Regions from separate parts of the Lactobacillus sp. M0396 genome, predicted to be linked through region 2. Evidence: predicted binding sites of a transcription regulator. Region 2 holds the regulator's gene; the other holds the start of a gene.
The links. Region 2 encodes LexA, which represses DNA repair genes until DNA is damaged. Its sites were predicted from a motif close to CNAACANNTGTTNG; they were not measured.
Positions count from the first base shown of each region.

Region 1 (16,229 bases), on a different contig from region 2:
CAATATTAATGATAAAGAACCACGGGGATTATGTCAAACGTCATGAAAAAAACCTCAACCAGTTTTCACAGGTCGAGGTCTATTTCTTCATAGTTAGCTACTTTTGCTGTCAGCTTCTTTTTTATCAGAAGCTTCCTTTTCTTTACTTGCAACTTTCTTAGCTTTTTTTTCTTTTATTTTTTCTGGATCTTCTCTTTCAGCTACGGATTCTTCATCAATACCAAATGCCTGACGAACTTGCTTCTGAACATCATCATAAACATCAGGATGATCTTCAAGATACTTTTTCGCATTTTCACGACCTTGTCCAATTCGTTCATCATGATATGAATACCAAGAACCAGCTTTAGCAATAATGTCCTTGTCAGCGGCCATATCCAAAAGTTCGCCGCTTTGCGAGATACCTTTACCATACATCATATCAACTTCGGCAACTTTGAATGGTGGTGCAACTTTATTTTTAACAACTTTAATTTTTACACGGTTACCAGTAATTTCACCGCCAGTTTGCTTGATTTTTTCCGCTCTTCTGATTTCTAGGCGTATAGTAGCATAAAACTTGAGTGCACGACCACCTGGTGTAGTTTCAGGATTACCAAACATGATCCCAACTTTTTCACGTATTTGATTAATAAAAATTGCTATAGTTTTAGTCTTATTAATATTACCTGAAAGTTTACGCAATGCTTGACTCATTAAACGTGCTTGCAGTCCAACGTGACTGTCACCCATCTCGCCGTCAATTTCAGCTTGAGGTACAAGTGCTGCAACTGAATCAACTACTAAAATATCAATTGCACCACTCGTAATCAATGTGTCCGCAATCTGCAATCCCTCTTCACCAGTGTTGGGCTGGGATAAAATTAGTGAATCAACATCAACACCTAGTGCTTCTGCATAAGCAGGATCCATCGCATTTTCAGCATCAATATAAGCAGCGGTGCCGCCTCTTTTTTGCACTTCAGCGACCGCATGTAAAGCTACTGTCGTCTTACCAGAAGACTCTGGTCCGTAAATTTCTACAATTCTACCACGGGGATAGCCGCCAACTCCTAAGGCCGCATCAAGAGCAAGCGAACCTGAAGGAACAGTTGAAATTTTGGTGTCAGCTTTATCGCCCATACGCATGACGGCGCCTTTACCAAAATTCTTTTCAATTTTCTTAAGCGCATTTTCCAATGCAGCTTGTTTTTCATCTTTGGCCAAGACTCTTGTCCTCCTATAAATAGTTTCATCATTTTAATACGTAATAATTATACTTTGCTTTAGTGTATATTTGCAAGAAAAAAGGCGAACAAATGTTTATTAATTTTGTTCACAATAATAGTTACGCAAAAACCAGCAAAACTTTTTTAGTTTGCCTTTTTTAATCCTTTTGGTTCTAAAATTTTTTGCAAGAAGTTCAAAATGACATCTGCTAAAATTGCCATTAAAGCTGTAGGAAGAGCACCAGCCAGTATAATTGCACTGCCGTTGGTAGCATTAGTTCCACGGATAATAATATCACCTAACCCGCCAGCACCAACAAATGAGCCAATTGATGTAATACCAATAGCTATTACTAAAGCGTTTTTTAAACCTGCTATAATAACTGACATCGATAAAGGCAGACGAACCATGTAAAGCAGCTGAAACTTTGTCATACCCATACCTTTACCAGAATCAATAACATTTTTATTAACATTACTCATACCAGTATATGTATTTTTTATAATAGGTAAAAGTGAATAAAGTGTAACAGTTACAATAACAGTCATAACACCTAAACCCAGACCAATCATTACAATGGACAACAGAGCCAAAGATGGAATAGTTTGAATAAAGTTGGCAATTTCAACAACAAAGTCACCTAAATGACCATTGTGGGAGATAAAAATTCCTACTGGAATTCCTATAATTGCAGCAAATAATACCCCATATATTGAAATGAGAAAAGTACGATTAAATTGTTCCAATACGTAACTGCCATTATGGGCATAATAATAAATAAACTGCTGCCACAATGATAAATGAGACATTATTTCTCCCCCCTAAAGTAATTATGCTTTACTAAAAATTGATGTGCAACAATAGCCGGCTCAAGCAATTTATCATCAACTTGGAAATTCATTTTACGAATATCATGAACACTCACATTGCCAACTAACCGTTTCAGTATCGGCTTTAATTCAGGATGCTCGCGCAACAAATAATTATTGATTAACATCCCACAATTATATGGTGGAAAGAAATGCTTATCATCTTTGAGAAGATGTAAATTATAGCTGTCAATTCGACCATCTGTTGAATAGCCCAAAATGACATCCATTTTTCCACTATTCAAAGCAGAATATACTAAACCTATGTTCATAGGATGGGCTTTAGAAAAAGTCATTCCATATGCTGTTTGAAAAGCCGGATAACCTACTCCTGGGGCATTAACCCACTCCGATGCTACACCAAAAGAAAATTTGTCTTTAACTTTCTTTAAATCTGAAATTTTATAAAGATGATATTTCTTTTGATCTTTTTCTCTAACCATAAAGGCATAATTATTAGCAAAACCATAGGTATGCAAATAAGTTTGGTCCCATCTCTTTTTTACTTCTCTGCGAACCGTATCGTTTGCCTTCTTGGAATCTTTAATCGCAGGTAAGAGCAAATTGGCTGTTAATTCACCACCATCATACGCAGCTGCTTGAATATCGGCATCATGACGATACAATGCCTGGTGCTGCATAGGTGCAGACCCTAAATTATTAACAATAGAAGTCTTGTATGATGTTTCATGCTCAATTAATTGGGCAACAATATTAGCCATAATTTGCGACTCAGTCGTTGTTAGTGCCGTAATTCTAATATTTTTTTCACTACCCTCACTATCAGAAAGTCCCGGTAGACCACAAGCACTAGTAGTAAGCATTATGAGCAGGGTGGCTATCATTAATAATATTTTTTGCAAATACTTTTTCACGATAAACACCTCCTTATATTCCCTTTGGAGTCAGCTTACGTTCCAGCTTACCCAATAGGTAATCCGTAAGAAGTGCCAAAATGATTACTGGAATCGTTCCTCCAAAAATCAAATCCGTTTGGTAGAGGCTAAGTCCGTTAAAAATAAAATCTCCTAAGCCGCCAGCTCCGATATACGATGCAAGAGTTGCCCAGGCAATTACATAAATAGCAGAAAGTCTGATTCCTGCCATAATTACAGGCATGGCTAAAGGAATATCAACTTTTAAAATAAGCTGCATATTAGTCATGCCTAACCCGCGTGCAGAATCAATTGTATCTTGATTAACATCAGTTAATCCAACATATGTGTTACGTAAAATGGGCATTAAACTATAAAGAAAAAGAGCGATAATTGCTGGTACTTTACCAACACCAAAAAATGGTATCATAATTGCCAGCAAAGCCAAAGCCGGTATAGTTTGTAACATACTGGCTATTGCTATTACCACTTTAGCAATTCGCTTAAATTTCATTAATATAACGCTCAGTGGAACTGCAACTAGTATTCCCAGTCCTAAAGAAATAGCAGAAATATATATTTGTTGCCAAGTTTTTACTAATAACTCGGAACCGTGTTGTGCAAAAAAGGCTGACATTATTATTTCGCCTCTTTTTCTGAAGAACTTTGCAGGTGACTTTTATCGCCCCATATTTTTTCATAAACAACATTTACTAAACTAGCCCGAGTGACTATACCTACTAATTTTTTGTCAGAATCTGTTACTGGTATGTAACTCTTATTACGACTCATAATCCGACTAAAATTATCACGTAGATATTCCTCAGGACCGACAGTGCCTAGCTTAGTAATCAATATATCACTGACACTACTTACTTTAGGGTAATTCCTTTGCAAATCATCAATTGAAATGTAACCTTTGAGGTGGTCTCCATTATCAACGACTAAAAGCGTATCAACGCGATGCTCCTTCATCATAGTTAAAGCATCAGTGAGTGAAGCACCTAAATCAATTTTTGTTGGATTGGTCAACATCACATTTTTAACTTTTACAGTTTCATATTTTGCTTCTGACAAGCGCTCCTCACCAATCAAGCTCTTAACGTAGTCATTTGCAGGATGATGTAGAATCTGGTCAGGTGTTCCTACTTGGATCAACTGTCCATCATGCAAAACAACTACTTTAGTTGCAAGCTTTAATGCCTCATCCATGTCATGAGTGACAAAAACAATTGTTTTGCCTAAGCGTACTTGTAAGTTTTGAACCAAGTTCTGCAAGCTTTCACGCGTTATTGGATCGAGTGCGCCAAATGGTTCATCCATTAATATCAAGTTTTGATCTGCCGCAAGCGCACGTACGACACCTATTCTTTGCTGCTGACCACCAGATAGCTCTGTTGGGTATCTGTCTAAATATGACTCAGGTAATTCAGCCATTTTAATAAGCTTTTGTGCTTCTCCAGCCAGCTTTTCTTTAGGCCACTTTAATAATTTTGGTACTAAAATGATATTTTCTCTGATGGTCATATGAGGCATTAAACCATTATTCTGAATAACGTAACCGATATGACGCCTTAAATTGACAGGATTGAAACTTTTAACATTCTTGCCGTTAACAAGTACTTCACCTTTAGTTACACTGTTCATGCGATTTATCATACGCATTATAGTTGTCTTTCCTGAACCGGAGGTGCCAATCAGGCAGCAAAAATCACCTTTTTCTATTTTAAAACTAATATGTTTAACAGCTGCATTTTTCATCTTAGGATATATTTTTGAAACGTCCCGAAATTCAACTGTTGGTACTTTTTCTACCATAAAATTTCCTCCTTTTTCCAATATTCCCTTAATTTAATCCTAACAAGTAAATGTAACTTAATCAACAGTCTGTCTTTTCAACAGCAGTTTATATTAAAAATAATGCACAAAAAAACACTACTAAATGCAGTGCTTTTTTTCTATATTAACTTTTCATTAATTTACATTGATCCTTCGAAAACATCCCATGAACTGCGGAAATAATCCCAACCAGAATAAATTGTAAAGATTAATGCAATGTATAGCAAAATTGTTCCTATGTGATGGAAGTCTCCGATTAACAGGAAAATAATTGAAAGCATTTGAAAAGTTGTTTTAATCTTGCCAGGCATGGCTGCAGCCATAACTTGACCCTTGTTTTCTGCCAATATTAAGCGCAAACCTGTTACTGCTAATTCACGACAAACTATAATAGCGATAACCCAGTCAGGAGCCAGATTTAACGAAATTAACATGATAAAAGCAGTCATGGTAAGCATTTTATCTGCCAGCGGATCCGCAAATTTACCAAAATTGGTAACAAGGTTGCGTGATCTTGCTATGTGCCCATCAAACCAATCCGTTGCAGATGCCACTGCAAAAACAATAGCTGCAATGACTAGTTTCCAATAAACAGTTGTTCCTGCAACCTTAACACTAGCATCGCCACCAAAAATGACAATTAACATAAAAACTGGTATCAATAATATTCTAAAAACCGTTAACTTATTAGGCAAATTCATTCTTAACTTTTCCTCCCAAAATAATTATCTTTCATTACTATCATTCCCACCTGAAGAAGTGCCACCTGAATGACCAGATTCACTACTGTGTTCATTATTATTTGACTGATTGCTATCATGGCCTGACTGATTATTATTCTGGTTACTCTGGTTATTATTTTGATTACTTTCTTGGCTATTGGATGAACTAGAATTATTGTTGCCACTAGTACCATTATTAGTGCTATGACTGCCAGTTTGATTATGGCTCTGGTTTTGATGATTTGAATTACTATGTCCTGAATTATTGGTCGTGGTTCCAGAATTGTTCTGATTATTTTGAGTTTGATTACTTTGATTGCTGTTGCGTTTACCAATATAAAAGGTCAAAGAAAGATTCGAATTCTGAGCAGTATATGGAACTTTTTTACCACCAATTGTAACTGAAGTCCCGACAGCATTACTGAAAGTAACAACAACAGTTTGAGCAGTTTCAGGAATCCTCAATGTGTGCTTTTGACCAGCAGATAAAGTCTGACCACTTTGGTTAACGCCGTTCATAGCAATAGAAACTGTAGTAGCCTGATCACCGGCTCGCACAACCAAATTACGATTATTTTTTAGACCGGTAATTTGGAACTGATTTGTAGCTAATTCTTTAATTTTTACGCTCTTCTTTTTAGGTTTCTTGATCTTTTGACGACGTTTATCATTATCTGAAGAAACTGATACATCACCCGCTGTACTATTATTTTCATTGCGGTTAGAAGAGAAATGAGCATAAACAACATAGCATACCAAAATAACAACGATTATTCCCAGGCCAACAATAATTCGTGGAAGGTAATCTTGCCATATCTTTTTCTTATTATTAGTTGTTTTGCTGACTTCTTCACTTTTATTGTCAATCGAATCTTCAACAAATTCTTCAGGTTCAGCCTTAGGTATATCCTCATGATATTCACTTAGCAGCTTTTTACCATCTAAACCGACTATTTGAGCATACTGTCTGATAAATGCTCTTACATAAAAATCACCCGGAAGCTTATCAAAATCATTTTGCTCAATCGCCGTCAGATATCTGCCTTGAATTTTGGTTGCTTTTTCAATATCTTCAATTGAAAGTCCCTTAGCCTCTCTGGCACTGCGTAATTTATCTCCGATATCTGCCATAGTTACCTCTTTAAATCTTAAATTTACTCTTTGAGTATAACATATACTACATACTATTTTTATATTTAAATGAGCCAGCCACCACTTACATAAATGGTCTGACCAGTTAAATATCCAGAATTAACGTCCAGCAGCGTTTTAACCCAATAGGAGATGTCTTTGCCTTCTGCTAAACGTCCAACAGGTATTTCGCCCCTAACCTCTTCCATTGCTTCTGGTGCTAATATTGAATTCATTGATGTGTTGACCGCGCCTGGTGCTAAAACATTAACTGTGAGATTGGCAGAAGCCACTTCACGAGAATATGCTTGTGCGAAGCGCTCAAGTCCAGATTTTGAAGAACTGTAGACAGCTTCCATAGCGCTGCCTGAACCACCATAAACCGAACCTAAATAAACAATACGACTATAATCACTTTTTATCAAATGAGGTTCTAACAAGCCTGTTAATTTAATAGGAGTAATCAAATTTATGTGCAAAACTTCATCAATTTTTGTCATATTCTGACTGCTAACAAAATTATAATCTGTAACTCCTTGGGCAAATACCACTGCGTTCACTGGCAAAAGCTCACTAACAAATTCTTTTAATTCGTCATTTTTAGCCAAAAAATCTAACTTTATAGGAATAAAGTCCTGACTAGGATATTTTTGACTCATTCCTTCAGCCATAGTATAGGCCTTTTGCCAATTTTGACTGCAATGAACATAAAGAGACCAACCGGCATTGGCTAAGTCAGCACAAATCGCTTGACCAATGCCACCTGTTGCACCAAATACAAGTGCTCGCTGCAATTAAAACATTCCTTTTATTTTATTTTAGTATGAAGATGACCATATAGCTAAACTAGTCTGTTAACGATAAATTCAGTTATGCATTCATATTCAATTTTATTTTAACATTATTTTTTTGCAAATTTGAACTAATAAAACGACATAATAAACTTTCTTAAAAATTAGGTCTTGTCCTCATCTTTTTTAGGCGGTAACAAAACTTGACGAGGCTTTGATCCTTCAGATGGGCCCACAATACCCTTCTCCTCCATCGCATCAACTATTCTGGCTGCACGATTATAGCCTATACGAAATCTTCTTTGTAAAAGTGATACACTTGCTGTTTGTTGCTGTCTTACCAGTTCAACAGCCTGATCATAAAATTCATCCTCTGGCTCGTCATCTTGTTTTTCTGAATTTTCTTGACCTTTTTGCGGAATCATCCCTTTATCATATTCAGGCTTTTGTTGTTTCTTTACCCAAGAAATTATCTTCTCAACCTCACTTGAAGAAACATAAGCACCTTGAATTCGTTCAGGTTTGGAGGCTCCTACCGGCATGTATAACATGTCTCCTCTGCCGAGCAACTTCTCAGCTCCAGTTTGGTCTAAAATTGTTCTTGAATCAATACCACTTGAAACAGCAAAAGAAATTCGAGATGGTACGTTTGCCTTAATTAAACCGGTAATGACATCAACACTCGGTCGTTGAGTAGCCAATATCATGTGAATTCCTGCAGCGCGTGCCATTTGCCCTAAACGAACAATTGCACCTTCAACATCGCGGCCACCAACCATCATCAGATCACTAAGTTCATCAACCACTACCAAAATATATGGCAATGGTTTCATTGCAGGCTTCGATTTATCTTGATTATTGAGTTGAACCTTATCATTAAACTCACCCACATTACGGACACCACTTGCGGCAAATAGTTTATAGCGTCGTTCCATTTCCTTAACAGCTTTGCCTAATGCATTCGCAGCTAACTTAGCATCTGTAACTACCGGTATCAACAAATGTGGTACACCATTATAAACTGAAAGCTCAACCATTTTAGGATCAATTAAAATCAACTTAACTTGATCCGGCAGTGCCTTCATTAATATACTTGTTAAAATGGTATTGATTGCAACAGACTTTCCGGAACCTGTCGAACCAGCAATGAGAAGGTGGGGCATTTTAGTTAGGTCAGCTGAAATCGTTTGTCCGCTAACATCCTTTCCCAAAGGTACTTGCATAGGATCTTTTTTAGCCCTATTATCTTGACTCTGCATTACATCTTTAAAAGCAACGACCGAAGTGTTTTTATTGGGCACCTCTATACCAATATATGGTTTGCCGGGTATAGGTGCTTCTATTCTGATATCTTTTGCCGCCAAGGCAAGAGCCAAATCATCTGCTAAATTAACAATCCTGCTAACTTTAACTCCAACAGCAGGCTGTACTTCATAACGTGTAATTGTAGGACCCAAAATTGCTTTTTTTATGATAACTTTGACGCCAAAACTTTTAAAAGTAGACTGTAAAGTTTGCGTATTTTTGCGAATAAGAGCCTTATCGGTACTTTGATCAATATTCTTAATGCTATCAAGCAAGGTTAAAGGAGGTTTTTGATAATTTGGTCTTACTTTCTGATCTTGTTTAAGTTCGCCATGATCAACAGATTCCAATTCTTGCTTAATTTTCTTATCTTCTTCAACAAAAGAATGTGATTTAGGTAAATTGCCACTGGTATTATTAGTTTTGCTCTCTTTTTGATTATTATTTTGACTGGCCACCTGAATTTGTGGCTCAACTGGAGAATGTTCTGGCATATCACCAAATTCAGATTCATGCGAAACAGAATTGTCTACGTCCTTAGTGTCTGCAAACTCTTCAGACGACTTGTCATTAACAGCAAAATCATCAACATCAGGAAAAACCATATTTTTAGAATCCGATGTTTCCTGAAAATTTTGAGATTGTTCATTCAAGTTCTTCTGTTGTTGTTTTTCTTTGAATGAACCATATTTATCTTTTATTTTCGTGCCAGCTGCCTTGTTTTTATCAATAAAAAGCTGACTAACCGTCTGAAATTTTTTAATTATAGTTGCAAACTTTACATCAAAGAACATCAAAATACCACATGGAATTAGTAGAATTGCAATTACTCGCAATCCTATATGACCTAGTAAGGGATAAAATATTTGGTAGCATAATGCACCAATTACTCCTCCACCAACATGTTGGGTAACAGCCATTCTGCCAAATTCAGCAGATATTTCATGCCAGAATGCATTCATAAACGCATTATTTACAAATTCACTTTCAAAATAAACGCTGCTCTGAATTAATAAAAATCCGAGTATTGCAAAAAACAGACCACAACTGCGCTTAAATTTAAAGTGCATCGGCTTGTTATAAATCAGCATAACCAGGCCAAAAATAATACAAATTCCAGCAGCTAATAAATAGGAATCTCCAAAAAAGAAACGAAAAATATTCGCAACTTGTTTACCAAGAATTCCAAATTTAACAAATGCCAAAACTGAAATAATAATTTGTACAAGGCCAAAAATTGCCCAAGTAATTCCAGTATTCTGATTTTTCTTATGAGACTTGGTGGTTTTTCTCCTCTTCTTTTTAGGCATAATACTACCTAATCAACAATTAAAAATTTGCTTGGAAGTTCAAATTAACTGGTTCATCCAAAGTAATTTGAGTAACTTCATAAGTAAGGGTTTCAATATATTCAACTAATGGCCGACTAAGCAACTTATAATCTGTCTTTTCCAGGTCGCTGCCATCACCAAAATAATCTTTGATTTTAACGATCTGACTAATCATTCCGCTAACCGAAAAATCACCTGGCGCTGGTGCCACGTCAAAAATAACAGTCACATCAAAATAATTGCCGTCAGAACCAGCATCAGTTGAACCATCATCATTTTGTTTTTCGACCTTTTTTAAGCCAAAATTTACCTGATCTTTAACTTCCTGGTCTTCATTAATATCATAATGAAAGTTTTTGACTATAACAGGAGTTTCTTTTTCAAATTCCATCTTATTTTCCTCCTAAATTTCTTTCATACCTCTCAGGGCGATTGTAGTTATCTTTTAATTTATCATTTTCATAATGATGTGTAGTTTCTAAATTAGGAAAACCTTGCTGACGCAATGCTTCAAGTAAAACTATCGCCACTGAGTTAGCCAAATTATAACAACGAATATTATCCGACATAGGTATTCTCAAATTGCGTTCGTAATATTCTCGCATAAATGTTTCTGGTAAACCAGTAGTTTCTTTGCCAAACACAAAGTAGTAATTTTTCGCAGAATCTGTATAATCTATTTCCGCATAATTTTTTGAAGAAAATTTAGAAATAAGATACATTTCGTCTTGAGGACCAAGTTGACCTAGGAATGCATTAAGATCTTCATGTACCCGAACGTCAACCTTATCCCAATAATCCAAGCCAGCTCGTTTCATTTTTTTGTTATCGATTTGAAAACCTAATGGCTCAATCAAATCAAGAACTGTATTAGTCCCGGCACAAGTTCGGGCAATATTACCAGTATTAGCTGGCATTAGTGGCTCATATAACACTACGCGATTTGTCAATCTTTTTCTCCTTCACTATATTTTTAACAAATAAAACTTATTTTTTTGGCGGTTTTTCTTCTGATCCTGCGATTAAATTATTCGGGTTCTCAGCCGCAACTTGGAAGTTTTCCTCATCTTCATCTTCTTTGAATACCTGAGAAACATTACGGTAATAGTTATAAACACGCAAAATAATAATTTTTAAAATAGCATAAATTGGAATACCAAAAATGACGCCCCATAGTCCCCAAACAGAACTTGAGCCTATCAATAATAAAATAGTGGTTACCGGGTGCATCTCCATCTTGTTTCCCATTACCAAAGGACTAATAACCCTTGATTCAATGGTCTGTTCTATTGCAAAAACAACCAAAACTTTAATTACCATTGGCACAGAAAGCATAATAGCAATCACGATTACAGGTATAAAGGAAATAAAAGTACCAAAATATGGAATAAGGTTAAGAACACCGCTTAAAACAGCAAGGGCAATGCCATACGGAAGTCCAATGATACTGTAACCAATGGCAAACATGATTCCGACCCAAAAGGCAACAGTAAGTTGTCCCCTAATATATGATGCTAGTGCAGTATTAATATCGTAAAGAAGTTCGCCAAAACTTTTCTGCCAGCGCTTCGGTGCAAATTGCATTAAGTAAGGGCGTAAATTGTGAGCATCTTTTAACATAAAAAACAGGATAAAGGGTGCAGTAAGTAGGGTCATAACTATAATAGTAACAACACTAATTGCTGAAGAAATATTGCTAAGCGCTGCATTGACGGCCTCATGACCTGACTTAAAGAGCATATCTTGCGCCCTATTGATAGCATCATTAATATTGCCCTTAACACTGTGAAGTTGCGGATTACTCAGCCAATCCTGTACCGCATTTGTAGCATCCTTCCAGATATGAGGCCAATGAGTAATTAATGAATTAATTTGACTTTGAACAATTGGCAATAAAGTATTAACTATCCAAACGAGCAAAACTGCTACTAAAACAAATAATCCAAGAATAGTAACAATCCTTGGTACTTTGAACTTTCTCTCTAAAATATCTACTAGCGGATTCATAATATAAAACTGAATCAAAGCCAGCATTAACGGAGGAAGAATCGCACTTACAAAGACCTTAGCGGGATTTAAAACAAATGATATTTTGTTGAACAACCAAATCACAAGGAAGAACAACAAAATGTTTAGTAGTGCAATACTAAACCGATTATTCAAAAACCATTTTTGAAATATGGTTCTTTTTTTATGCTTTTTCTCGTAGTCCATCAAATCATCCTAATCAAATATGCTCATATATTATGTCATCACCGATATTAAATTCGGGCATAGCCTGTTTATCTTCTAAAGTAAAATACACACCGTTAGCCAATGGATTTTTTGACTTTTTCTGATTAAAAAACAGTGTAACATGACCCAGAGCCCTCATATCGCTGGCAACCATAGAACCGACAAAGTCAGCAACATAGGTCTGCCCATCAATAGTAATTGTATCGCCTTTTTTCATAATAAAACCAGTGGGAGGAGTTTGGGGATCGAATTTTTGAATAACCGAAACATCGACTAGTTCAGGAGTGACATTTTCACCAAATAAAATCACCATGTTTCCCTTAGGCTCAATAGCTTGCTTACCAATTTTCGTAATAGTTGCTGTCCATTTCATAATTTGCTCTCCTTAAGCTTTAATTTTAGCATAACAAAAACCGCTTAACTAATATATAAGCGGTTTTCTTTGTTACTTCTTTATTTTTTATGATAAAGAAGCCATTTTTTAATTTCATCAATAATAACTAACGGTATTGGCAGACAGAATAAGAATAACCAGTCAACCGGTAATAACCTTGTCGTATTGAATAATTGCTGCAACCCGGGAGTAACAGTTAAAGCCAAAAACAGAAGGATTTCGAATATAATTCCGTACCAGATATTACGATTGCTGAATATACCTTTCTTAAACAGAGAAACTTTGTTTGTTCTGCAATTCAGTACGTTTGCGATCTGCGTAAAAATAATTGCTCCCAAAACCATTGTAGTTGCACGCATATAAACTGGACCATCAGCAGCTAATGGCACATGAGGCCAGCCGTTTTGAAAATTCACAAAGAAATATGCACCAATTGATATGGCACTGGAAATCAAACCATACCACAAAAATGCTTTAATAATTACGCTTCTGTTAAGCAAGTGCTCATTACGTTTTCTTGGAGCTTGTTTCATGACATCAGGATCAACAGCTTCTCCGCCCAGTCCTAATGCCGGTAGCATATCCGTTCCCAAGTCGACTGTTAAAATCTGCATTACAGTCATTGGCAAAGGAATCATGCCTCCAGAAAATAGGAACAATATCGATGGAAAGGCCTCCGGTACATTTGAAGTCAAAATATAAGTTAAAAACTTACGGATATTACTGTAGACGGCACGGCCTTCTTCAATTGCGGCCACAATAGACGCAAAATTATCATCAGTCAAGATAATATTGGCTGCATCTTTAGCTACATCCGTACCAGTCAAGCCCATTGCTATACCAATATCTGCCTGCTTCAAAGCAGGTGCATCGTTAACTCCGTCACCAGTAGAAGCTACAATTTCACCATTTTCCTGTAAAGTTTTAACGACCTTATATTTTTGTTCAGGAGCTACTCTAGCAAAAATCACTTCTCCTTTCAATGCTTCTCGTAAGTCTTCATTGCTCATGGTTTCTAGTTCATCACCAGATATGACTCGAGCCTTGTCAGAGGTCAAACCAATTTGAACTGCAACAGATTTTGCTGTCAACTTGGAATCCCCAGTAACCATAATAATTTTAATTTTTGCCTGGTGACAACGCCTAACGGCATTATATATTTCAGGACGAGGTGGATCACTCATTGTAGTCAAACCAACAAATATTAAGTGCTCCTCAGCTGATTCAATGGTTAACTTAGTAACATCAGTATTTTCTTTTTCCACAATTCGATAGGCCATAGCCATACTGCGAAGTCCTTTAGCAGCATAGTCGGCATTGTGTTTTTCGGCTCGTTTCTTATCATCGTCAGTCAGAGCCCGAACTTTGCCATCGACTTGAATTTGGTCACACTGCTTAATCACATCGCTAAAAGAACCCTTAGTAAAAATGATATATTGGTGATCATTCCAGCGATGAATAGTTGACATACGCTTTCTATTAGAGTCAAAAGGCAGTTCTCTTAATCGCGGATACTTAACCAAAACTTTTTGACGATCAAATCCTGCTTTTTCGGCCATAATAATTAAACAGGCTTCAGTTGGCGTCCCCAAAATTTTGGGCTTTCCTCCTTTAACCTTGCTGGGTTGAACAGCTGTATCGTTGTCCAAAGATGCTATTTGAACCAACTTATGCAAGTCGGGATTTTCTTCATACCACAACTGTTTATTGTTTAATTCAATCTGCCCATTATTGACATAACCATTGCCAGTAACTTTATATTCATTTTGAGGAGTCCAAATGTAATGAATAGTCATTTGATTCTGGGTTAAAGTACCTGTTTTGTCTGAACAAATAACTGTAGTTTCTCCAAGTGTTTCAACAGAATTTAATTCCTTAACCAGTGCATGTTTTTTGGCCATGCGTTTAACACCCTGAGCTAAGCTAAGAGTTACAGTAGGCAATAATCCTTCTGGGATAAAAGCTACAATCATCCCTAAAGCAAAAATAAAGGCTTTAGCAAACGGATATTTAACAAAGAAAATCGCTGCAATTAGAAACAAAATACCTATCGAAACAGCAATTATTGATAATTGTTTCGTCAGGCGGTTTAATTCTTGGGTTAGTGGACTATCGACTTTATTTTGCTTTTGTGTTAACTGCGCTATTTTGCCAAATTCAGTATTCATTCCCGTAGCAAATGCTATTGCACGAGCTGTACCTGAGCCAACTGTTGTTCCTGAATAAACCAAATTAGCTTCTGCGTAGCTGCCTTCGCCCGGTGCGTAATCCGTAGTTTTTGATTCAGGTACAGATTCACCATTTAGAGCACTTTGATCAACTTGCATTGAGCTGGCAGTAATTAGTCTGGCGTCTGCTGGAATAGCATTACCTGCTTGAAGAATAAAAACATCTCCGGGAACCAATTCTTTGGCATCAATCTGCGTTTTTTTACCATCACGAATTGCCTGAACATAAGTTGGCAACATATTATTTAAAGCATCTGTTGCTCTTTTAGCTGCCCTTTCCTGCCAAAAACTAAACAAACCATTAATAATGTTGACCATCCAAATGGCAATTCCCAATTCAATGGTACCGCTGAACATCGCAACAGCTCCGGAAATCCACAACAAGATTGCCATCATACTAATAAAGTTCTTAAAAAAAGTCTTCCATTCAGACTCTTCCTCAGACTTTTTAATTTCATTACGACCATATTTAGCCAATCTTGCGGTTGCCTCTGCAGAAGTTAAGCCTGCAGAAGATGAGTGAAGATTAGTATAAACTTCAGAAATATCATTCTTAGCATAAAGCTCTCGAATTTTATTTTCTTCCATTCCCAACATACCTCTTATTTCAAAACTTTCAATTTAAAATTAATAAATAAAGCCGACACCATACTTTAACACTTTTTGAAATGTTAAAGTCACTCAATATTTTTACAATTGCGTGTCATGCTATACTAATTATTGAGACAATTATAAATGAAATTGGAGGCTTTTCAAGCATGAAATTATTAATTGGAGGATATACCAAAAAAAAATCAACGGGAATCTATGAATTACCACTCACACTCGATGAAAACGGTCTGGAAATGCAAATGGGACCAGCTAAAGAAGTAATAAAAGTTGGAGGTCCAACCTATTTTGTTCAAGATGGCAAGCTTATTTTTACTATTAATAACGCTGGCGATAAAGGTGGCATCAGCTCATTTGAACTCGTTGATGGTAAGTATCAGGAAAAAGATTCATACTTAACTCCCGGTTCGTCACCTGCCTACATTGGCATTAACCAGAAAAAGAAATTGCTTTATACTGCCAATTACCATACAGCAGTTTTAGCTGTATTCTCATTTGATGATGATGGTAAGTTAACTTTTTTGGATTCAGTGACTCACACTGCAGATAGCCTGGGGCCTTGTCCTGAACAAGCTGATGGTCCCCATCCGCATTTTTTTGATCAAACACCACAAGGAAATCTTGTAAGTTGCGACTTAGGCAATGACTGTGTTGATTTTTATAGCTTTAAAAATGATAAGCTGCATCATTT
Region 1 is NZ_JACFQE010000004.1:132,573-148,801, reverse strand. It holds gene recA (recombinase RecA) at 94-1,206, opposite strand; gene H3T43_RS06435 (ABC transporter permease) at 1,353-2,018, opposite strand; gene H3T43_RS06430 (osmoprotectant ABC transporter substrate-binding protein) at 2,018-2,923, opposite strand; gene H3T43_RS06425 (ABC transporter permease) at 2,967-3,590, opposite strand; gene H3T43_RS06420 (ABC transporter ATP-binding protein) at 3,593-4,771, opposite strand; gene pgsA (CDP-diacylglycerol--glycerol-3-phosphate 3-phosphatidyltransferase) at 4,933-5,493, opposite strand; gene H3T43_RS06410 (RodZ family helix-turn-helix domain-containing protein) at 5,518-6,645, opposite strand; gene ymfI (elongation factor P 5-aminopentanone reductase) at 6,711-7,439, opposite strand; gene H3T43_RS06400 (DNA translocase FtsK) at 7,601-10,051, opposite strand; gene H3T43_RS06395 (DUF1149 family protein) at 10,071-10,463, opposite strand; gene H3T43_RS06390 (tRNA (cytidine(34)-2'-O)-methyltransferase) at 10,465-11,022, opposite strand; gene H3T43_RS06385 (AI-2E family transporter) at 11,060-12,286, opposite strand; gene H3T43_RS06380 (PTS glucitol/sorbitol transporter subunit IIA) at 12,300-12,680, opposite strand; gene H3T43_RS06375 (cation-transporting P-type ATPase) at 12,761-15,517, opposite strand; gene H3T43_RS06370 (lactonase family protein) at 15,688-16,229, shown strand, end outside.
Region 1: the regulator LexA is predicted to act here: its motif matches at 1,292-1,305, upstream of recA (recombinase RecA).

Region 2 (16,229 bases):
AAAAGCAAGACCGTTGCTAATTGCTGGTGATATTTATCGTCCAGCGGCTATTGACCAGTTGCAGCAAATTGGTGACCAGCTAAAAGTTCCTGTTTATAGTGAAAAAGATCAAAAAAACGTAGCTCAAATAGTACAAGACGGCTTAAGCCAAGCCGATAAAGATAAAAATGATTATGTCATTATTGATACCGCGGGTCGTTTGGAAATTGATGAGCCTTTGATGGAAGAACTTGAGCGCGTCAAAAAAGTTGCCCAACCGGATAATATTTTGCTGGTAGTAGATGCCATGACCGGTCAAGCAGCAACTGATGTTGCAAAGGGCTTTGACAAACGTTTAGACATCACCGGAGTTATTTTGACCAAACTTGATGGTGATACTCGTGGCGGTGCCGCTTTATCCATTAGAGCAGTAACCGGCAAGCCAATTATTTATACTGGTCAGGGTGAAAAATTAACTGACCTTGAACAATTCTATCCTGATCGTATGGCTTCTAGAATTCTAGGTATGGGTGATATGCTGACTTTAATTGAAAAAGCTCAGCAGGATTATGATGCCAAAAAAGCTGAAGAAGTTGCTGAAAAAATGAAAGAAAATACTTTCGATTTCAACGACTTTGTTGATCAGATTGAGCAAGTTGAAAAAATGGGTCCACTTGACCAGCTGATGAAGATGATTCCAGGAATGGCAAATAATCCACAGCTTAAGAACGTCAACTTCGATAAAAAGCAAATTGTTTATGTGAAAGCAATTATTTCATCAATGACAGAAGAAGAGCGAGAAAATCCAGAGTTGCTTAATCCTAGTCGCAGAAGAAGAATAGCAGCTGGATCTGGTCGACCGGTAGTTGAAGTCAACAGAATGATTAAGCAATTTAAGCAGGCTCGCGATATGATGAGCAAAATTACTAAGGGTAATTTTAAGGGAATGGATAATTTGCCAGGAATGAATTCTCCAATGGGTCGGATGGCCATGAGACATATGGGTAAAAAATTTAAGAAAAATAAGAAAAAACGGATGAAGGTCAAGAGATATCATTCATAAAAAATCACCTGTTAAGTAAAAACACTTTACACCCTTTTAAAAAAGTGCTATATTATTTAACGTAACTTTTAGGAGGAAAAAAATTTATGTCAGTAAAAATTCGTTTGCGCCGTATGGGTGCTAAAAGAAAGCCATTTTATAGAATCGTTGTAGCTGATTCCAGAATGCCACGCGATGGTCGTTTTATTGAAGAAGTCGGTTACTATAATCCAGTTTCAGTTCCTAAGGAATTGAAATTAGACGAAGATAAAATTTTTGAATGGTTGCAAAAGGGTGCTCAACCTTCAGATACTGTGCGTTCACTACTTTCTGGTGCAGGCTTAATGAAGAAACTGCATGATTCAAAATTTAATAAATAGTGAATCGTTAGTTAAAAGTTTGAAGTTAACTGCTTCAAGCTTTTTTCTTTGAGTAGGAGAAACTATGCAATTTTATGATGTTGCGCGAATATTATCTACCCATGGTCTTAAAGGAGAAGTAAAAGTTGCTTTAATTACGGATTTTCCGGAAGAACGCTTTGCTGCAAAGCAAGAATTGGCTTTAAAAGCTAATCAACAAAAAAAGTTGACGGTTAAAACCAGCAGACCTTTTAAACAGTTCTGGCTGGTTCAATTTAATGAAATCACTGATATTGATAGTGCTAAGAAATTAGTCGGCGAAACTTTAGTTGTTAGCGAGCAAAATCAGCATGAACTTCCAGATGGCGCATATTATTATCGCGATATTCTAGGCTGTAAAGTGATAGATAATCATTCTGGGGTTAAGCTGGGTCAAATAACCGGTATCGAAACTCCAGGAGCAAATGATGTTTGGGAAATTACCGAAGAAAATGGTAATGAGTATTTAATTCCCTATATAGATCAAGTTGTTAAAAAGATAGATGTTGAACATAAAAAAGTTTTTGTAGAACTTTTGGAAGGATTACGCAATGAAGATTAACGTATTGACGCTTTTTCCCGATATGTTTACACCATTGACAACTTCAATGCTTGGAAGAGGTCTTGAAGATGGCAGATGGCAACTCAATTTAGTCAATTTTCGTGATTTTACCACGGATATTCATCATCACGTTGATGACAGTCCTTATGGTGGCGGAGCAGGCATGGTCTTGCAAATTATGCCGATCAAAAAAGCACTTGATTCGATCGCAAATAAGGGCAAAGTAATTATTACTGCACCACAAGGCAAAACTTTTAATCAAAAAATAGCACAAGAATGGTCTAAAGAAGAGAACCTTACATTTATTTGTGGTCATTATGAAGGCTTTGATCAGCGCATCTATGATTTGGCAGATGAAACAGTTTCAATTGGTGATTATGTCTTAACTGGTGGTGAATTACCTGCAATGAGTATGATTGATGCTACTGTTAGATTGATTCCGGGTGTTTTGGGAAATATTGCCTCACCAGTAGAGGAGAGTTTCACTCGTGGTTTGCTGGAATATCCACAATATACCAGACCAGAAGATTTTGAAGGAAAGAAAGTACCTGAAGTATTAACATCTGGAAATCACCAAAAGATTGATGAGTGGCGTCATAAGGAAGCTTTGCGGGCAACCTACTTGTACAGACCGGATTTACTTGAAAATTATAATTTAAGTAAAGAAGAAAAGAGAATGTTGACGGAAATAGAGCAGGAAAAAGATCAAACTTGATTTTAATTGCTATTTTTGCTAATATAATTGAGGTGTAATTTATTTTTGCACTAATAGTTAGGGGTGTTCCGCTGACGTGAATGACGTGAATGAATGCCGGAGAAGGAGAAAATAAAAATGGATCCATTAATTCAAGAATTAACTAAAGAACAATTACGTGACGATATTCCTGACTTCCGTGCAGGAGACACAGTTCGTGTCCACGTGCGTGTTGTCGAAGGTTCACATGAACGTATTCAGATGTTTGAAGGCGTTGTTATTAAGCGTAAGGGCACTGGAATTGGTGCCAGCTATACTGTACGTAAGATGGCATCTGGTGTTGGTGTTGAACGTACTTTTCCAGTAAACGATCCACGTGTTGCCAAGGTTGAAGTATTACGTCACGGGCGTGTACGTCGTGCTAAACTTTACTACTTACGTGATCGTCACGGCAAGTCTGCTAGAATTGCAGAAAAGCGTCGTTAAATTAACGCTTAAGTAAAGGAGAATCATTCCGTAAAGGGATGATTCTCTTTTTTGTTTATGTTAAAATCTTCAGCAAAATATTTTTTATGGAGGGTAGAATTATGAATGAACCATTTTTATTAAATTTTGATACTAGTCCAAAAGCAGTTCTAGAACCAGAGCACGAAAAAGAAATTAATCACTTTCATTTTCAACCTAAATTGCTGTTTGCATTTTTAACTACAGCTGCAATCAACAAATTTTTAGTTGGTCGTCCTCATAAACAAGTGGGATTTTTTGAATGTTTTGAAGGAAAAACTCCCATTTATGAAGTTGATTTAGATGGAGCAAAGTTTACCCTTTGTCAGGCTAAAATGGGGGCCGCGGCCGCTGTGCAACTGTTAGATTGGTTAATAGGCTACGGTGTTAAACAGATTTTAGCAGTTGGCTCAGCAGGTTGTTTGGTTGATTTACCGGAAAATTATTTTCTCGTGCCTATAAAAGCCATAAGAGACGAAGGTACGTCATTTCATTATTTAAATCCAGAGACATTTGTCATGTTAGAATCCGCATTTTTAGACAAAACAAAGAAGCTAATGAACGAAAATGGATTTACGGTTAAAGAAGTAACTACGTGGACTACTGATGGTTTTTTTAGGGAAACTGCCAAGAAAGTAAAACAGGCTAAAGCATTGGGCGCCTCATGTGTTGAAATGGAATGTGCGGCACTCGCTGCTTGTGCACAATTTAGAGGAGTCGACTTTGCACAAATATTATTTACAGCAGATTCTCTTAAAGATGTAGAAAAGCATGAAGAAAGAGGCTGGGGCAGGGATGCTCATGAAGCAGCAATTAATTTAGCTGCCAATATCATTAGTAAAATTTAACCAAGTTTGTGAAAAAATACTTCCGTGGAACCAAAGTGAAACAGCGTTATTATTCACAAGCAAATAACATAAAAGCTTTAGAAATAGCATTTTTAAGTATAAAATCAATGTAAAGATTGTGAATTGATTTAAAGCATTAGTTGTGGAAAGTCAATTTCTTGCCATAATGACAGTATTTTGAGACGTTACGTTTGACTACTAACAGGAATTTTGCTAGGTAAATATCTAAAAATACTTAAAGTTCAAGCAAATCAAAATAATAGTCAAAATTAGTCTGATAAACCAGTGAGACCAAGTGATTTGTCCGTAAAGAAAAATTCCGTTTGCTAGAGCGGTAAGCAAAACTGCTACTAGAAATATAGTAGTTAAAAGTGGTTTTTTTAGAAAACTTCCGGCAATAATGCCTAATGCGGACAAGACGTTGATCATGATTAGCCAAATTGGCAAACTAGTAAAAGATGAAAAGCTGGCGCTAGTCATAAGAACACCATATATAATAGTTAAAGAGATTGTTAGATATGACATTTTTATACCTCCTGCTAAAATTTAATCATCTGGGGTCGACCCTACGTCAAGGAGATAATTATGTATTTGAAAGAATTTATTCAAAAGGAAAATACTACACGTGATACAGTTAGACATTATATCTACTTAAGCTTATTAAATCCTGGTCGTAAGGGAAGAAACTATTGGTTTACTGAAGACGAAACTGATATTTTTGAAGCAATTAAAGAGTTCCAAGACTTAGGTTTTTCGCTTCAAGAAATAAAGGACATAAAAAAACTACACGATGAATCGTGTAGTACTGAAAAGCAGCGTAAACAGAACTTAAAGTTAATTAAGGATAAAATCGCTGTTATAAATGCAAAAATAAACAAATTAAAAATGCAGGAAAAAGTCCTGGAAGAAGTAAAAGAAACTATGGAGAAAAAAGCATTATTGAAACTCGTAAAAAATAATTTTTATTTATCCCAATAATGCTATAAAGTTCTTTTGTTAAATAATAGTGTTACGGTACAGTCCAACTACTTTACCTAAAATGTGGACGCTTGACAATATGATCGGTGCCATCGTATCATTTTCAGGCTGTAAACGATAGTGACCTTTTTCCTTGTAAAATCGTTTTACAGTTGCTTCATTTTCATCTGTCATTGCTACTACAATTTCACCGTTAATAGCTGAAGATTGTTTGCGGACAATTACATTATCTCCGTTTAAAATACCAGCATTAATCATACTTTCTCCATGTACTCTCAACATAAAGAGATCGCCAGCATCGTTTGCTAAATCAGGAGGCAAAGGGAAATAGTCTTCTATGTCTTCAACAGCTAAAATAGGTTGACCAGCAGTCACATCACCAACAACTGGAATTTCTTTTGGTTGGACGCCAATTGCTTTTTTCCCTTCATCGGTTATTTCTAATGCTCTTGGTTTTGTAGCATCCTTTATTATTAAGCCCTTGTTTTCAAGCCTTGATAAATGGCCGTGTACAGTAGAAGTGGAAGATAAATCTACAGCATGACATATTTCACGCACAGTTGGAGGAAAGCCCCTGTCTTCAACCGTTTCATATATATAGCGTAAAATTTGTAACTGCTTATTGTTTTGTTTTGTAGTCATAGTTATCTCCAGTATTATAAACGTCTTTAATACTTTTAATTCTAGCAGATAATTTGGTATAGTACAAACAAGCGTTCTGAAAATTTTAAACTTTTTTTATTACAAATAATAATGTAGACTTTTTTAAGAGAGGTGCTAAAAATGAATGAAGATCTTGAGAAAAAACTAATAAATCGAATAAATGAACTTTATCATAAAAAGGAATCTGTTGGACTAACAGAAGGCGAGGAAATAGAACGAAAGAAATTACATCAGGAATTTATTAAGAACTTCAGAGCAGGCTTTAAACAAGATGTAGAGAATTTAGTGATAATTGATAAAAATGGCAAAGAAATTACTTCTGAAAAAGCGAAAAAAGCTCAAAGAAAAAAAGGTTTAAGAAAAGATTAACTTTGATCTTTAATTTTACTGTATTTTTAGGTAAGATATACCTATTGGACAAATTGAGGTGATTATTTTATGAACTTAGGATTAGCGATTTTTCTGATTGTTATAGCATTAATATTAGGACTTGTAGGAGGCTTTTATGGTGCAAGAGCATATATGAAAAAATATTTTAAGGATAATCCGCCAATCAGTGAAGATATGATTGTTGCCATGATGTCTCAAATGGGCCAAAAGCCTTCAGCTAAGAAGGTAAACCAAGTGATGAACATGATGAAGCACCAAAAATAAAAACTTACTAGATTGAAATAGTGTGGCGGAGAATAAACTCTCCGCTTTTTTACTGAATTTTTAGGTGAATAATGGGTATATTTTTTAAATTAGGTTGGTTTTTTAAAAAAGAAAAAAAGCGTTACCTAATTGGTATTACGTTTTTGGCACTTACTTCAGTTGTGAACTTGGTGCCACCGAGAATCTTAGGTCTAATGGCTGATCAATTAGATGAAGGACATATTAGTTGGCAAGAATATGGTCTTCTAATTTTGGCAATTGTTTTAGCAGCCCTGTTGCTGTATGGCTTTCGCTATTTTTGGCGTAGTCAGATTTGGGGTGGTGCAGCAGAACTGGAACTACAGTTAAGATCGAAACTATTCCGTCATTTCATGGCTATGGATCGCACTTTTTATCAACGTCACAGAACAGGTGATTTGATGGCTCACGCTACAAATGATGTTTCGGCCGTTCAGGAAGTTGCCGGTGAAGGCGTTTTAACACTCGTTGACTCACTAATAATGAGTGTATCTACCATGGTGGCCATGATTGCTTTTGTTGATTGGCGTTTAACACTTGTGGCTCTTTTGCCGTTACCATTTTTGGCTTGGGGAGCATGGAAATTAGGAGACAGGCTACATGATGCATTTGATAAGTCCCAAGCAGCTTTTTCCAGGTTAAACAATAAAACTCAGGAATCAGTTTCAGGTATCAAGGTTTTGAAAACATTTGGTCAGGGTAAAGAAGATACTGCTGCTTTTGACCAAATGATAGATGACACTATTAAAATCAATAAAAAAGTTTTTAAATGGGACTCTATGTTTGATCCTTTAGGCACATTGCTTATTGGTTTGACATATACAATAACTATTATTTACGGTGGGATGCTTGTTTTTAACAAAGCACTCACTATTGGCCAGTTAGTTTCGTTTATTGCATACATTGGTAATATGGTCTGGCCTATGTTTGCCATCGGATATCTTTTTAATATTTTAGAGCGTGGAAGCGCAAGTTACGATCGTATTGAAAAGCTGCTGGAAGAAAAGTCTGAAATTACGGATAAATATGCTGATCAAAAATTATCTGCCAAAGATATAGCGGGCGATCTTATTTATCATGTTAAATATTTTGCATATCCAGATGAACCGAAAGTTCAAGTGCTGAATAATATCGACTTTACGTTAAAAACAGGTCAAACTCTGGGTCTTGTGGGTAAAGTAGGAGCTGGTAAAACTACTATAATACAGCTTTTACTTAGGGAATTTGATAAGTATGATGGTCACATTACGTTAAATGGACATGATATCAGAGAGATTCCCCTTAATGTTTTATTACGCCAAATATCATATGTACCTCAAGACAATTACCTATTTTCAACCAGTATCCAAAAGAATATCGCTTTTTCAAAAGCAGACAGTAATGAAAGTGCTATTGTTTCTGCAGCAAAGAAAAGTGATCTGCACAATGATATTTTACAGATGCCAGGTGGTTACAATACTTTGGTGGGTGAAAATGGCGTTTCACTTTCCGGAGGACAAAAACAACGTATGTCTATTGCCAGAGCGCTACTTAAACAAAGCCAAATCTTAGTTTTAGATGATGCATTGTCAGCAGTAGATGCCAGGACTGAAATGGCTATTTTACGCTCTCTAAGAAAGGAACGTAAGGGAAAAACAACATTAATTGCTACGCATAGACTTACATCGGTAATGAATGCTGATTTAATTTTAGTCCTAAAAAATGGTCGGATTGTTGAACGAGGAACTCATGACCAGCTGCTGAAATTAAATGGTTGGTATGCTGATATGTGGCAAAGACAAGAATTAGAAGACAAGGTAGGTGACTCCAATGGACGATGAAAATTCATTCCAATCAGTCTGGTCTCAAGAAATTCCTGTAAAAGAGCAACTTAGCATTTTTAAGCGCTTGCTGCGTTTTGTGATGCATTTTAAAAATGAAATGATCATTGCAGGTATTGGTGCTTTTTTAGTAAGTGTAATTAACGTTTTACTGCCATATGGTTTACAGTATTTTTTAGATAATTTTTTGAGTAAAGCTGATGTTACAACACAAATAATTTTATTCGCTGGTTTTCTTTACGCATTTGGTTCCATTGTCAAAGGAATTTTGCAGTTTACCTACGAGTACTTTTTTGCTTTAGGATCAGAAAAATCGCTTGAAGGCTTGCGTTCTGAACTTTATAAAAAGTTGCATACATTAGGAATGCGATACTTTGATCAAACTCCAGCTGGTTCAATAGTCTCAAGAGTAACAAATGATACTATGACTTTGAGCAATTTTTTGACTGTATTATCAAGCGTAGTAATTTCATTTTTCTCAATTATTTCGGCTATGGTAGCGATGTTTTCTACCAATGTGGTGGCTGGATTTATAGTTCTTGCTTTTTTACCTTTACTTTTAGTGATTATTTGGCAATATTCTAAAAGAAGTTCGAAACTTTACCGTAGTTATCGCGAAAGATTAAGTCGCATAAATACTAACTTAAATGAATCAATTGAAGGAGTTTCTTTAATCCAGCAATTTAAGCAGGAAAAGCGTATGACTAATCATTTTGAAAGTGAAAACTCTGCCTTAATGAAAACACGTTTCGATATGATTAATCTTAATTCCTTTTTGTTGTCACCTTTAACTAGTTTGCTATATTCACTTGCATTAGCATTAACTTTAATGTACTTTGGATTTCCGTTAAGGGAAACCTTTGTTCCAGCTGGTGTTGTTTATGCATTTTCACAATATATTTCACAGTTTTTTAATCCAATTGCCAATATGATGGATCAAATGACTTTTTTCCAAGATGGTATTGTAGCAGGCAAAAGAATTTTTCGGATTTTAGATAATACTGATTACGAACCACAACAAAAAGCTGAGGCAGGATTAACAATTAATCAAGGAAAGATTGAGTTTAAGCACGTAAGTTTCTCATATGATGGTAAAAACGAAATTTTACATGATATTTCCTTCACAGTTAATCCAGGAGAAACTTTAGGCATAGTTGGACATACAGGTTCGGGTAAAAGTTCAATTATTAACGTAATGATGCGTTTTTATGAATTTTATAAAGGTGAAGTGTTAATTGACGGGGTTGACATCAAAAAATATCCTAAAGAAGAATTGCGCAAAAAACTTGGATTGGTATTGCAAGAGCCCTTTATGTTTTACGGGGATATTAATTCCAATATTCGCCTTTATAACAAGGACATAACTGACAAGCAAATAAAAAAGGCTGCTGAAACTGTTCAGGCAGATGGCTTTATTGAGAATCTCCCTGGAAAGTACCATGCTAAAGTAGGTGAAGGTGGAAGTGAATTTAGTCAAGGCCAAAGGCAGCTAATATCTTTTGCTCGTACTTTGGTGACGGATCCTAGGATATTAGTTCTGGATGAGGCCACTGCAAATGTCGATACTGAAACTGAAACGCTGATTCAACAAGGATTGAAGAGATTGCGTAAGGGTCGCACAACTTTGGCTATTGCGCACAGGCTTTCAACTATTGTTGATGCAGATCAAATTATTGTATTGAATGATGGCAGAATTGTGGAAAGAGGCAATCACGAGAAACTTCTTTCACAAAAAGGTTATTATTATAATTTATATACCTTACAGAATAGCCAAAAGTGAAAAAAAGCACAAAGCTAAAAACTTTGTGCTTTTTTATATTTAGTATTGACAGCGTTTACATTAAAGAGTAAATTTATCATGTTAGCAGTAGCTAAATTATGATTTTAGTAAGAAGGGAATTATAATGGAATATCAAAAAATTAATCAAACTGACTTGGATAACCTAAGCAAGTTCATTTCAGATCCAGAAAGGTTTATTACTAAACCAACTAAGCACTGGGATCATGACCAATTTGGTACAGTCAAAGCTATGCCAGATTTGGTAATTCAACCAACAAGCAATGAAGAGGTAATGAATGTTGTTAAATACGCTAGTGATCATTCAATACCTTTGGTTCCAAGGGGAAATTCAACTGGTTTAATGGGAGCTAACCTTGCTGTTGATGGCGGAATTTCACTTGACATGATCAAAATGAACAAGGTTTTGGAATATGATCCAGAAAGTTTGACTATGACTGTTCAAGCAGGATTAAGATTGAAAGACTTGGACGAATATTTAGCTGATAAGCCTTTCATGTATATGCCTGCTCCAGCCATGCACTGGGCAACTATTGGTGGCAATGTTTCCACAAATGCGGGTGGACTCAAAGCCATCAAATATGGAGTTACCAGAGAGCACATTCGTGAGATCAAAGTAGTTTTGACTAACGGAAAATTGTATAAATTTGGCTCCAAAGCAGTTAAATCGTCTTCAGGCTATTCACTAAAAGATTTAATTATTGGATCAGAAGGAACTTTGGGTGTTGTAACAGAAGTTACAATTCGTTTATACCCAAGACCACACAAATCTATCAATGCAATTATTCCATTTCCAACTCTAAATGACGCTATTAGATCTGTTCCAGCTATTCTTAAATCTGGAGTTGTGCCAACAACCGTTGAATTTATGGGACGCAAGGTTGTTAAACTCTGGGAAACATATGCTAAGGACGAATTTCCGATTAAGCATGGTGATGGTTTTATTATCATTGGAATTGACGCCTTCACAGAAGATGAATGGAAAGCAGAACTTGACGAAACTTTAGAAGTTGTTAAACCGTTTAAAGCAGAAAAGGCAATTGTATTAAGTGCTGATTCTGATGAAGCTAAGAAGATTTGGAAATGTCGTGAAGAGTTATTGCTTGCTATTCAAAACTCCACACCAAAGATGGATGAAATTGATGTCTGTGTTCCAATCAACCACATTCCAGTAGTTTTAGACCGAATCGAAGAGCTAGAGAAGGAATTGAATATTAGAATTCCAAACTTTGGTCATGCTGGAGACGGCAACCTGCATATTTACCTTTGCTCAGATGATATGACTGATGAAGAATATGCAAAAACAAGCGATAAAGTAATTTCAGAGTTATACAAGACTGCTAAATCACTTGATGGAAATATGTCTGGTGAACATGGTATTGGCTACGCTAGAGCAAATTATTATGAAGACTTTTATGGTAAAGAATATACTGACTTACTACGCAAGGTTAAAAAGTTATTCGATCCTAATTACATTGTTAATCCAGGAAAAATTTTTGAACCTTAATTCATATCTTAATTCATAGTGTATATGTGCGTTTAATAAAAAAAGCTGACAAAGTTTATTTGTCAGCTTTTTTGTGTAGATTAAATTATTAATATTACTTATTTAACATATACTTTCTAGTCATTGGTAAGTTTTTACCTGAAGGTCCTTTAGTAATCAGATATTGGACAACATCGATATTGCCAGATTCAAAAGAAGCAGCGCAAGCCTGCAGGTATAAATCCCACATTCGAGTAAAACGCTCACCCATATTCTTTTGAATTTGATCCCGTTTAGCATTAAAATTTTTATCCCAAATTTCCAATGTTCTTTGATAATGTCTTCTAAGCATTTCCAAATCCGTAATTTGCATGTTGTTTTCGACAATATGACTGATATTTTCACTTAACCCTGGTACATAACCACCTGGAAAAATGTACTTGTTAATCCAAGCGTTTTTGGCACCACCTTGTTGACGCGTAATGCCATGAATGAGAGCTACGCCATCTTTCTTTAAATATTTTGAAACATCGGCAAAGTATTGACCTAAATTTTCTTTACCAACGTGTTCAAACATTCCTACAGAGGTAATGTAATCCCATTGTTCATTTCCCAACTCGCGGTAGTCTTCTAACTTAACTTCTGCAATATCCTGCAAGTTTTGATCGTATATTTTCTTTTGAACAAGTTTATATTGCTCTTCACTTAATGTTACGCCAGTTACCTTAAGGCCATATTCTTTAGCCGCTAGCAGCATGAGAGTGCCCCAACCGCATCCAATGTCAAGCAGTGTCTTTCCTTTTTCGGGATGTAATTTATTTAAAATATGGTGGATTTTTGCCAATTGTGCTGTCTCAAGATCGTCATTTTCGTTTTCAAAATACGCACATGAATATGTTAAAGTAGGGTCAAGCCATAATTTATAAAAGTCATTACCGATATCATAATGACTTTGAACATCTTTTTCACTTTGTGCTTCAGTGTGTTTTTCTTTTGGTAAAAATTTGCGAAATTTACTGGACCGCATGAAACTTCCGGCACTTTCATAAGCTCCGCAAATTAGTTTTTGCAAACTGCCCTTGATTTCGATTCTTTTATCCATATATGCTTCGCCTAAAGCAAGAGAAGCATTTTTTGAAATAGTACTAGTCGGAATTTTCTCGTTAAAAATTATCTCTATATTTGGAGTACCGTTTCCGTAAACTTCACTTTTGCCATCCCAGTATGTTACTTTGACAGGGAAAGGAAAGGACTTGCTTAACATAGCTCTATAAAAACTTTTTTCTAACAATTTTGAAATCCTCCATCTAACTTTTTTACATTTTTATTTTAACACTTGTTCATTGAGCTAATGTTTAAAGAGTAATTTTTTATTTAGGTTGATAATGAAAATTGGGGTTTTGTTCGTAGTCAACTTTATCCCAGGCTTTTTTAAGCTTATTGTCTAACATAGCTTCGTTTTCGTGAGTGAGTTTTATTTTACGGTCAATCATAAACGGCTCCCCGAAACAAACTTCTAAGGGTTGGCGTTTTAATAAACCAGTGAAAGTTAGTGGACCCTGATAGACTACTGGTACTATAGGCTTGTTTGATAATTTAGCAATGGCAATTGTGCCGCCTTTCATTTCAGATGAGTGCCTTGTACCTGAGGGAAAAATAATTAAAGAATAATTACCTTTTCTCAATCCATTAATAGGAGTTTTTAAAGCTGAAGGTCCAGGATGTTTACGGTCTACTGGAAAAGCATGTGCATGTTTTAAAATGAACCGTAATATCGGTTTTTTAAACAATTCTATTTTAGCCATAAACATGAATTCTTTTGGACTTGCCGCTAAGGCGAATAAAATTGGTTCCCACCATGTTCTATGTGGTGCTGCTAGTATATAGTTCCCTTCGGGAATTCTTTCCTTATGATTAACGTGTAAATGTCCATTTAATAGCCAAACTATAAAGCGAGCTACCGGACGAATAAAATGATAAAACATAATTTCCTCCAATTGATGTAAAATATTATAACAAAGCTGCGAGAGAGGACAAATTTTTATGGACAAATTATTGAAAAATGAGCGCATTGATTATATGTACAGTGATGATTTAAAAATAATCCAAAATAAATCATCTTTCAGCTTTTCATTAGATACTCTGCTTTTAGCAGCAACTGCAAAAGATTCAATTAAAGATAATTCCAAAGTGGCTGATTTATGTGCTGGCAATTGTGCAGCAACAATGTATATGGCTTATTTTAACCGTGCTAAATATGATGCGGTTGAAATACAAGAAGAAGTGGCTTCACAAGCTGAACGTTCTATATCGCTAAACAATATGGAAAATCGTATCCAGGTTTTTCAAAAAAATGTTAAAGATGCTCCAGTTTTTTTGAGAAAAGATTCGTATGATGTAATTGTCGTGAATCCACCTTACTTTAAAGTTGCACAAAATCATAAAGTAAATCCTGATCCAGCAAAGGCTATTGCCAGACATGAAATCTTAATTAATTTAGAAGAAATAATTTCTGTAGCCAGTGCCTTGCTTAAAATGAAAGGCAAATTATTTATGGTCCATCGACCAGAGCGTTTAAATGAGATTGCATATTTTTGTCTTAAACATGATTTGAGTATTAAGCTTGTACAGCCATATGTTTCTCATCGAGGAGAAAACTGCAATTTAATAATTATTGAAGCAGTTAAGCATACCGGTAGCGATGGTCTGGTATTAAGGGATGCCATTGAGGTACATGATAAAAACGGTAATTATCTTCCTCCGATTCAGCGTATAATCAGAGAAACGGAATCGGATAGAGAAAAAAGGCAAAAGAGTAGAAGATATTATTTTTATGTACTCTTATGCAAAGATAATAGCTTCTACGGTGGCTTTACTGATGATTTATCCAAACGACTAAAAGCACATAATAGTGGCAAAGGTGCCAAGTATACAAAGTCTCGCAGACCAGTCAAACTGCTTTACCACGAAGAGTTTAAAGATAAGAAGCTGGCGCTTAAAAGGGAATATTGGTTTAAGCACCATAATAGATTATGGAAGGAAAGATTTTTAAGAGAACATAAAGTTAACTTTTAACCTTGCATCTTAAACAATAATCTAGTATTATTTTAGCGTATGCCTTTATGCATATGTATAAAAAACATCAAGAGCAATCAGTATTTCGGTGCCATACAAATGGTGAAATACTGAAATGACCGCTTGAGACGATTAAAACCATAGGAGGAAGTTAATATGTCAGTAGTTTCTATGAAACAATTGCTTGAAGCCGGTGTCCACTTTGGTCACCAAACTAGAAGATGGGATCCAAAGATGGCTCCTTATATCTTTACGCAAAGAAATGGTATTTATATCATTGACTTGCAAAAAACTATCAAAATGTTAGATGATGCTTATTCATTCGTGAGAGCTGTTGCTCAAAATGGTGGCGTTATTCTTTTTGTTGGTACTAAGAAACAAGCTCAAGATTCAATTGCTGAAGAAGCTACTCGTGCTGGTCAATACTACGTTAACCAACGTTGGTTAGGTGGTACATTGACTAACTGGAAGACTATCCAGAGCCGAGTACAAAGATTAAAAGATTTAAAGAAAATGTCAGAAGATGGCACATTTGATGTATTGCCAAAGAAGGAAGCTTCTCTTTTGACTAAAGAAAAGGATAAATTGGAAAGATTCTTAGGTGGTATTGAAGATATGCCTAGAATTCCAGATGTTTTATTCGTAGTCGATCCTAAAAAGGAAAAGATTGCTGTTCATGAAGCTAATATTTTAGGAATTCCTGTAGTAGCTATGGTCGACACTAACACTGATCCGGATCCAGTTGACGTAGTTATTCCTGCAAACGACGATGCTATTCGTGCTATTCGTTTGATTTCAGGCGCAATGGCTGATGCTGTTATTGAAGGTAAGCAAGGTCAAGATGATGACAATGCTGAAGCAGAGATGGCTAAGGGTGCAGAAGAAAAACAAGCAGATACTGAAGCTGATGCAGAAAAAACAGTAGAAGCTGAAGAAACTTCTGACTCAGATGAAGACTAGTTTTAATTATTAATAAGTTTTTATTTGGAAGGAAAAATAATGGCAAACATTACTGCTAAACAAGTAAAAGAATTACGTGACCGTACTGGCGCCGGCATGATGGATTCCAAGAAGGCTTTGGTTAAAGCTGATGGTGATATTGAAAAGGCAATTGACATTTTAAGAGAAAATGGTGTTGCTAAAGCTGCTAAGAAGAGTGGCCGTATTGCTGCTGAAGGTTTGGCCGAATATGCTTTTGAAGGAAATAATGCTGTTGTAGTAGAGATTAACTCTGAAACAGATTTTGTTTCATCCAATGATAAATTTATCAAATTAGTTGATGATGTGACCAAGGCTATTTTAGCGGCTAAACCTGCTAACGTTGAAGAAGCATTAAAATCACCAATGGGTGATTCCACAATTGGCGAGGAAATTACCAATCTTACTGCTGTCATTGGTGAGAAAATCACTTTAAGACGATTTGATCTAATTACTAAGAATGATGATGAAGTCTTTGGTGCTTACAAGCACAATGGTGGTGCAATTGTTGCAGTTGTTACCTTAAAAGGCAACAGTGAGGAAGCAGCTAAGAACATTGCAATGCACGTTGCCGCAATTAATCCAGAATACTTGAACAAGGATTCAGTACCAAAGGCTGATTTTGATCGTCAGAAAGAAGTTTTCACTAAGGAAACTGAAAATGAAGGCAAGCCTGCTAAAATCATTCCTAAGATTGTTGAGGGCAGAGTAAACAAGTATCTCAGTGAAATT
Region 2 is NZ_JACFQE010000001.1:294,506-310,734, reverse strand. It holds gene ffh (signal recognition particle protein) at 1-1,042, shown strand, start outside; gene rpsP (30S ribosomal protein S16) at 1,129-1,401, shown strand; gene rimM (ribosome maturation factor RimM) at 1,466-1,981, shown strand; gene trmD (tRNA (guanosine(37)-N1)-methyltransferase TrmD) at 1,971-2,696, shown strand; gene rplS (50S ribosomal protein L19) at 2,814-3,161, shown strand; gene H3T43_RS01455 (nucleoside phosphorylase) at 3,263-4,027, shown strand; gene H3T43_RS01450 (hypothetical protein) at 4,253-4,552, opposite strand; gene H3T43_RS01445 (MerR family transcriptional regulator) at 4,613-5,005, shown strand; gene lexA (transcriptional repressor LexA) at 5,024-5,647, opposite strand; gene H3T43_RS01435 (DUF896 domain-containing protein) at 5,789-6,037, shown strand; gene H3T43_RS01430 (YneF family protein) at 6,107-6,322, shown strand; gene H3T43_RS01425 (ABC transporter ATP-binding protein) at 6,394-8,160, shown strand; gene H3T43_RS01420 (ABC transporter ATP-binding protein) at 8,150-9,940, shown strand; gene H3T43_RS01415 (FAD-binding oxidoreductase) at 10,065-11,465, shown strand; gene H3T43_RS01410 (cyclopropane-fatty-acyl-phospholipid synthase family protein) at 11,560-12,735, opposite strand; gene H3T43_RS01405 (1-acyl-sn-glycerol-3-phosphate acyltransferase) at 12,815-13,429, opposite strand; gene H3T43_RS01400 (GIY-YIG nuclease family protein) at 13,488-14,519, shown strand; gene rpsB (30S ribosomal protein S2) at 14,676-15,479, shown strand; gene tsf (translation elongation factor Ts) at 15,519-16,229, shown strand, end outside.